One region of the Nostoc sp. C057 genome, then DNA from elsewhere that is predicted to be linked to it. Evidence: riboswitches for the same ligand, from Rfam matches in the RefSeq annotation. Region 1 holds a riboswitch; the other holds the start of a gene.
What was found. Region 1 has a riboswitch for cobalamin ahead of FD724_RS18115 (DUF1636 family protein). Riboswitches for the same ligand answer to the same signal wherever they lie in the genome.

Region 1 (3,403 bases):
AGGTTGCCCAAACTACCTGATAGCCAAGGCTAGTGATACCTACGCTATATTCATTGGGAAAGGCGAAGATTATGGGGATAGCGTTGGTGTCTGGGGTAGTGGGGGTGAAAAGGAGGCGTTCAGAGTCAAATACAGATGATGTCACAGGCGTTTTTTAGGGGGTTTGAATAATGCAGTCTCATAGAATTCACGCCTACAGAAGCAAAACTCAGCTTTATGGGTTTCATTTGAGTCCGCACAGGCTGACGAGAGTTTGTGTAAGTAGGTTGGCGCAATTAAGGCTAACTGGCAAGGGCTGTCATTTGTCCTTTGTCATTTGTCCTTTGTCATTGGTCATTAGTAAGGACTTTAAGACTATTTACGTTTCATAACATAATTTGGTTTATTTCTACCAACTTACTTATCTAGGGGTTCTTTATCTATATTTAATTTTAAGCCATAGAATTATCAAGTTAAAAAGCAATGTCACGCTATTAGCAAGAATAATTGGTAAAGATTGTAGATATATTCCATAAATTAACCACAAAAAAATACCAGTTATGAATGTAATCAGCGTTAAAAAAGAAACATCTTTTGCTGATTTTGTTTGCCATGTTTTAAACATCTGTGGCAAAAAAGAAATTGTGGTTATTGTGGCAGCCGCTAATCCTAGAATTGTCAAAAAATCCATTGCGATACAAACCTATAAATTGAAGAATTCAGAAGTCAGAAGTCAGAAGTCAGAATGAAGACGCTTGATGACTCGCTTGCCGTCGTATCCACCAGTCGCACAAAATTCATTCTGTAGCTTGCTTCCCTGAAAGGGTATTCTGACTCCTGAATTCTGTTTCGATAAAGTTTTTAGTGTTTGAAAAATTTAGAAGCTGATTTTTGTAATTTTGTTGCATAGGTTATGTAGCAATCCGATTTGATTTTTGTTCGCACAGCGTGGCTTAATTGCCTGGGAAGGCAAGAGGCAAGAGGAAAGAAGGGTCTTTGAGCTATACTGAATTTTTTCAAGAATCAAATATGAGTCCTATATCCTTTTCTTAGATAACCCTAGTGTATGATCGATAAGGTTATTCGGTTCTGGTGGGGAGCAGCTACCAGAGGTAACGGGGAAAGTTCGGTGCAAATCCGGCGCTGTCCCGCAACTGTAAACCAATTTGAGATGTAATCTAAAATCTCAAATTGAGTGAGTCAGGATGCCCGCCGAAATAGATTTACTAGTTCCACATATCTGCGAGGTACAGATGACTACTACTGTGAATATTTCCCCAGCGAATCCCTTGGGAGTTGCTGACCATACTTTATTTGTTTGCAAAACTTGTGCTAGCGTTTGGCAAGAGGGAAAACGCTTAGGTGAAAGTGGTGGTGAAAAACTTCTACACCAACTTCAGCAACTTGCACAAGATTGGGAGTTACGAGATGAATTCCCAATTCAAGAAGTTGAATGCATGAGTGCTTGTAATCGTTCCTGTGTGGTTGCCTTTGCTGCCAAAGGTAAATTAACATATTTGTTTGGTGATTTAGCCATTGATAATAGTGCATCTGCGATACTAGAATGTGCTAGTCAATACTATGTCAAAGCAGATGGTTTGCTGCCTTGGTCAGAGCGTCCAGAAGCCCTGAAGAAGGGCATTTTAGCAAAGATTCCACCTTTATCTCACTAATGCGCGTTTTGATTCTGGGTGGTACAGGAGATGCCGCAGAACTAGCTGCTAGAGTCGCGACTATCCAAGGGGTAGATGCAATCACGTCTTTAGCCGGTCGTACCCGTGAACCATCAGTTCCGTTGGGCGATTTACGGGTTGGAGGCTTTGGTGGTGTGGCTGGATTGGCTAGCTATCTCCGAGCAATGCAAATCGACTTATTAATTGATGCAACCCATCCTTTTGCTAGTCAAATTTCTTTCAATGCGGCAAATGCTGCAAATGAAGTCGGAGTACCCCGTCTGATGTTAATACGCCCACCTTGGGAAAAAGGAAGTGGCGATCGCTGGATGGAAGTTGATAGCGTTGAAGCCGCCGCCGCATCTCTAGCAAACCAAGCACATCGGGTATTTTTGACGGTTGGCAGACAAGAACTCGCCGCCTTTGCTCACTTAGAGGAAATTTGGTTCTTGATGCGGATGATTGACCCTCCTGTTGATGATGCCTTAGTGCCACCGGGGATGGTATTGTGCGATCGCGGGCCCTTTACCCTCAATAATGAAAGGCAAATCCTGATTGATCACAAGATTGATACCATAGTGAGTAAAAATAGCGGTGGCGATGCCACAAAGCCCAAGATTATTGCAGCGCGAGAACTGGGCGTGAAAGTAGTGATGGTAAATCGTCCAGCCATACCGCCAGGAGAGCAAGTTAGTAATGTTGAAGGTGCTTTGGTATGGCTACTTGACAAATTACATGATTAGTAAATAATACCAATTTTCTATATAAGGGACTTCCAAATAAAAAACTGGCGAAAAAACTCTCTCCTCCTCATTCCTCCGTGTTCTCTGTGCCTCTGTGGTTCGTTTATTTGAGTAATTTATTTCTTTGAAGTCCCTAATACAAAAGAATTTTGTAGAAGAAACGCGATCGCATCAAGAAAACCCACCAAAATAATCCGCCCCAAAGAGAGAAATTATTTAAACTTTGGCATATTACAAAGGGAGCGATCGCCCTCTTCCACTGCGGTGTTAGTTTTCAAATAATCCTGCACCAGAGTGCAACCATAATTTAGTACATCTAGATTAAGAATTCGCTGTAAATTCCACAAAATGAGCGTGTTGTCATCACCCCCTGAAACAAGCAAAGTTCCATCAGGGCTGATCGCAACCACCCTAATCCCTGCGGTATGTCCAGTGAGGGTCGTTACTTCAGTACCATCTAGCTTCCAGAGTTTGATGCTAGCATCGACGCTGCCAGAAGCAACAATTTTTCCATCAGGAGTAAAGGCAATTCCCCAAATCCCAGCTTTATGACCTTTGAGTGTATTCAATAACTTGCCGTCTAACGTCCACAGCTTAACGGTGTTGTCGCCACTTCCAGTCGCTAGCATTTTACTATCTTGGCTAAAAACAACTCTCCATACTGCCGCCGAGTGTCCTACAAGGGTTCTAAACAAATTGCCGTCAAGCGTCCACAACTTAGCAGTAGTGTCACCGCTAGCTGAACCAACGAGCCGACTGTCTGGACTAAATACGACGTGCCAAACTTCCGCCTGATGTCCTTTGAGGATCTGCAAAGTCGCGGCGCGATGGGCTACGCCCTGCCAGAGGCGATCGCGTCTTGATATCTGAATATTTTTGTCAACACCTGCCATTGCAATTGTTTGCCCATCAGGACTCAACACCCCTGATGTCACTTTGCTGTGAACATTTTTGTAACTAGCAATTAAAGTGCCATCTCGCTTCTTGATTTTTACCTTATCATCGGAA
Region 2 (3,403 bases), on a different replicon from region 1:
GGCAATAAACGAACCAAACACCCAGCAGGGATGAGTCTTCCAAGTAACATCACAGACGCAGAAAGAGAAAGATTAACCGCTTTACTGCCTCTCTTGACTCATGCTTTGTGGATAGAGCAAAGACTCTACGAAATAATCCAAGAATATATCAGCAACCCCAGAAGAAAGGGTGCTAACGATTTAGCATCAATAGATATACGTAAAACGACGTTGTTGCCTGATAGCAAGTATTCATTCGGGTTTGGTGCGCCAACCGACTTAGCACTACCGATAATCGCATCATATCGGGTATTTTTGGACAAGGAGTATAAATGGATTCTGCCGTTTAACGAATTCGCTGAAGATTTCCTGCAACACTTGTGGAATAACTACTTCCGTAAATACTTGGTGTCGGAGAAAACAGCAGGAAATACAGTCGGCACAAAAATCAGCCGCAATCAAGAGATTTGGGAAAGTTTGTATATCTCTGCACAAAGTTATCTAAATCAGCACTTGGTAAAAATGGTTAACTCTAGCAAGAAAGAAGAGGAATCGAAAGTGACACAAAGTACAAAAAAAAGGGGAAAAGGGAAAAGCGATGAACTCAACGCGACTACTGTCCCTAAATAGCCCAGCTAATTAACACCCCAATATTTTGGCATTTGTTACTTTTGCAAGATGTCTACTAAGCAATAAAAAACGACTCTGCAACACTGAGTAGAAAATAAACGCTTGGTAAAGAATGAGACTTGTCCCGATTAATAGCAAATGCAAGTATAGACCAACCATTGATTTTTATGCAAGCAAATCGCAGTTATGTTAGTATTCAGATGAATCTCGGTTCTAGTGGGGAACAGCCGCTAGAGGAAACGGGGAAAGTCCGGTGTAAATCCGGCGCTGTCCCGCAGCTGTAAACAAGGCTTGCCTTGTGAGTCAGAATGCCCGCCGAAGTTGACTTGTAAATTTTGTACATCTGCGAGGCACAGATAAGTATTTTTATGAAGGTTTATACAACTATTCAGCTTTACATTCTCATAGTCCCATATATCAAGACGCTACAGATTACGACTTTCTATGAGAGGGTAAGCGGTTAATTTTCGGTAGAAATTGTGTCTTGAGATCCAGCGATCGCGATCGCCACTCCAGGATGAGAGTATCACTTGAAATATAGTCACAGCAACAAAAAACTCTTCCCAATCACGCATAGGAATTGCTAAGTTACTAAATTAATACTTCAGTTAATTATCATGCCGAAATTCTATCTTCACCGAACTGGGAAGATTCCTACTGCTATTCATCCCTTTGTTAAACAAACGGCTCTTCCTCAAGGCAAACACAAGCCCAGTCTACTGCAATGGAAAATTATTCAAGATGTTCAAAACATTGCAATATCGATGTATCGGATGATTTATATTGCGATTGCCGACCGTGGGCAGTTACGACATCACTCCTCTGATTCAGGACGAGCAGCAATGAGTAAACGGTTGGATCGACTCAAATAGGTGTACAAGATCGTTCAAAAAAATGCCAAGTTTATTATATTCTGTAATTGTTTTTTTTCTGCTATTAGTAATTGGAATTGCGGCTTATTTCCTAACTGCCCGCAAGTATCAATCCTCATCCACAGTTGCCAATTCCTACGATCAATGGACACTTGACGGCATCCTAGAGTTTTATTGGGGAGAACACATTCACCTTGGTCACTACGGTTCGCCGCCACGACGAAAGGATTTTTTGGCTGCTAAATCTGACTTTGTACATTCTATGGTTAAATGGGGTGGAATAGAAAAATTACCCCCTGGTGCTACCGTCTTAGATGTTGGCTGTGGTATTGGCGGCAGTAGTCGGATTTTAGCGCGAGATTATGGGTTTGCTGTCACAGGGATTACCATCAGTCCTATTCAGGTGAAACGCGCCCAGGAATTAACACCTTTTGGGCTAAATGCCCAGTTTGCGGTTGATGATGCAATGGCATTGTCGTTTCCAGATGCCAGTTTTGATGTGGTCTGGTCAATCGAAGCAGGTCCCCACATGCCAGATAAAACCATTTTTGCTAGAGAATTAATGCGGGTGCTAAAGCCTGGTGGAATGTTGGTTGTAGCTGACTGGAATCAGAGGGATGACCGCCAAAAGCCGCTAAATTTTTGGGAGAAACGAGTAATGCGGCAACTCCTCGACCAGTGGTCTCATCCAGCTTTTTCCAGCATTGAAGGTTTTTCCGAGCTTTTGGCAGGAACAGAATTGGTTGAAGGGGAGGTAATTACGGCAGACTGGACGCAAGAAACCCTTCCTTCTTGGTTCGATTCAATTTGGCAAGGAGTGGCTCGACCAGAGGGATTAGTGCGTTTTGGGCTGTCTGGTTTCATCAAGTCTGTGCGCGAGGTACCGACGCTTTTACTGATGCGTTTGGCGTTTGGTGCAGGATTGTGTCGATTTGGAATGTTCCGGGCTGTGCGGGCAGAGGGAAGCACAGAATTCATGGACAGAAACTTTGCTAACCAAAATCCCTCAAGCTTGGTTAGGTAGCGATCGCAGCTATTTATGAATATTTGGATTTTAAATAAGTTTGGGGGGGTTAAATCCTCTAGTTCTAGAGGCAGAACACAATTGAAGCCTAACTAAATCCCCGTCACAAAACGTAATTATGAATTATGAATTATCGAATTAAGGGATTTGTCGCAGTTCCAAACAAAGCTATCCGTCTGGTATTACAGGGGGTTGGTAATCGATTTGACTACTTTTATGACCATCTTTGGCAACCCCAGGAACCTCGTCAAACGCGATTAGTATTGATTGGACGAGAGCTTGAGCAGGTTCGGATTGAATCATTGGTGTTGGGGGAGGAAGTCAATGCGACCATCCAATAGTGTTTGGCAAGGAAATTTTGGCTACTGGCAAAATAGTTTTATTCATAATAATCTGCTGGTCATTGGTTACACAGCATGGAAAGGATTTCAGTCATTTGGACGGGGAGTTGTCTTATGTGATGTAGATACTCAAGTTACTCAGTCAACAATTACAAACTTTGATACAGTTCCCTTCACCCTCCAGTTTCTCCCCTGCGATCTAATTGGGCTTTACTTGCAATCACAATCACTTAACTCATCTATAATCTCATCAATTTTTCCAGCAGTCGCAACATACAATCCCCATCAAGATATTCTTCTGGTGCTAAAGGTTGAACCTCAGATTGAGGTTAATTTTTTACACCAACTAAAAATTACTCCACCCGATTGCTACGAACAAGTTTGCAAGCGTTGGTCAGAATTTCAACCAAGCTTAATGCCCTAATAGTTACTTTATTCCTCAATGCTCAAACCACAATCAAGCAAGATTCCGAAACCTACTCGCTACCAAAATGCGGCGATAGATTATTACATGAACCTATCCCACTAATATGAAAATGTGGTAATCTACTTCTCAT

Region 2: linked by a shared signal. The riboswitch ahead of FD724_RS32025 (hypothetical protein) and the one ahead of FD724_RS18115 (DUF1636 family protein) in region 1 are both predicted to bind cobalamin.

The regions. Positions count from the first base shown of each region.
Region 1 covers NZ_CP040281.1:4,228,168-4,231,570, forward strand. Annotated here, with positions in the region: gene FD724_RS18105 (radical SAM protein) at 1-145, opposite strand, end outside; gene FD724_RS18110 (SemiSWEET transporter) at 416-613, opposite strand; gene FD724_RS40975 (hypothetical protein) at 540-728, shown strand; cobalamin riboswitch at 1,047-1,211, shown strand; gene FD724_RS18115 (DUF1636 family protein) at 1,233-1,652, shown strand; gene FD724_RS18120 (cobalt-precorrin-6A reductase) at 1,652-2,395, shown strand; gene FD724_RS18125 (AAA-like domain-containing protein) at 2,608-3,403, opposite strand, start outside.
Region 2 covers NZ_CP040282.1:70,819-74,221, reverse strand. Annotated here, with positions in the region: gene FD724_RS32035 (AIPR family protein) at 1-609, shown strand, start outside; cobalamin riboswitch at 801-944, shown strand; gene FD724_RS32030 (hypothetical protein) at 1,035-1,184, opposite strand; gene FD724_RS32025 (hypothetical protein) at 1,227-1,481, shown strand; gene FD724_RS32020 (methyltransferase domain-containing protein) at 1,504-2,505, shown strand; partial or broken gene FD724_RS32015 (GTP-binding protein) at 2,637-2,846, shown strand; gene FD724_RS32010 (hypothetical protein) at 2,830-3,270, shown strand.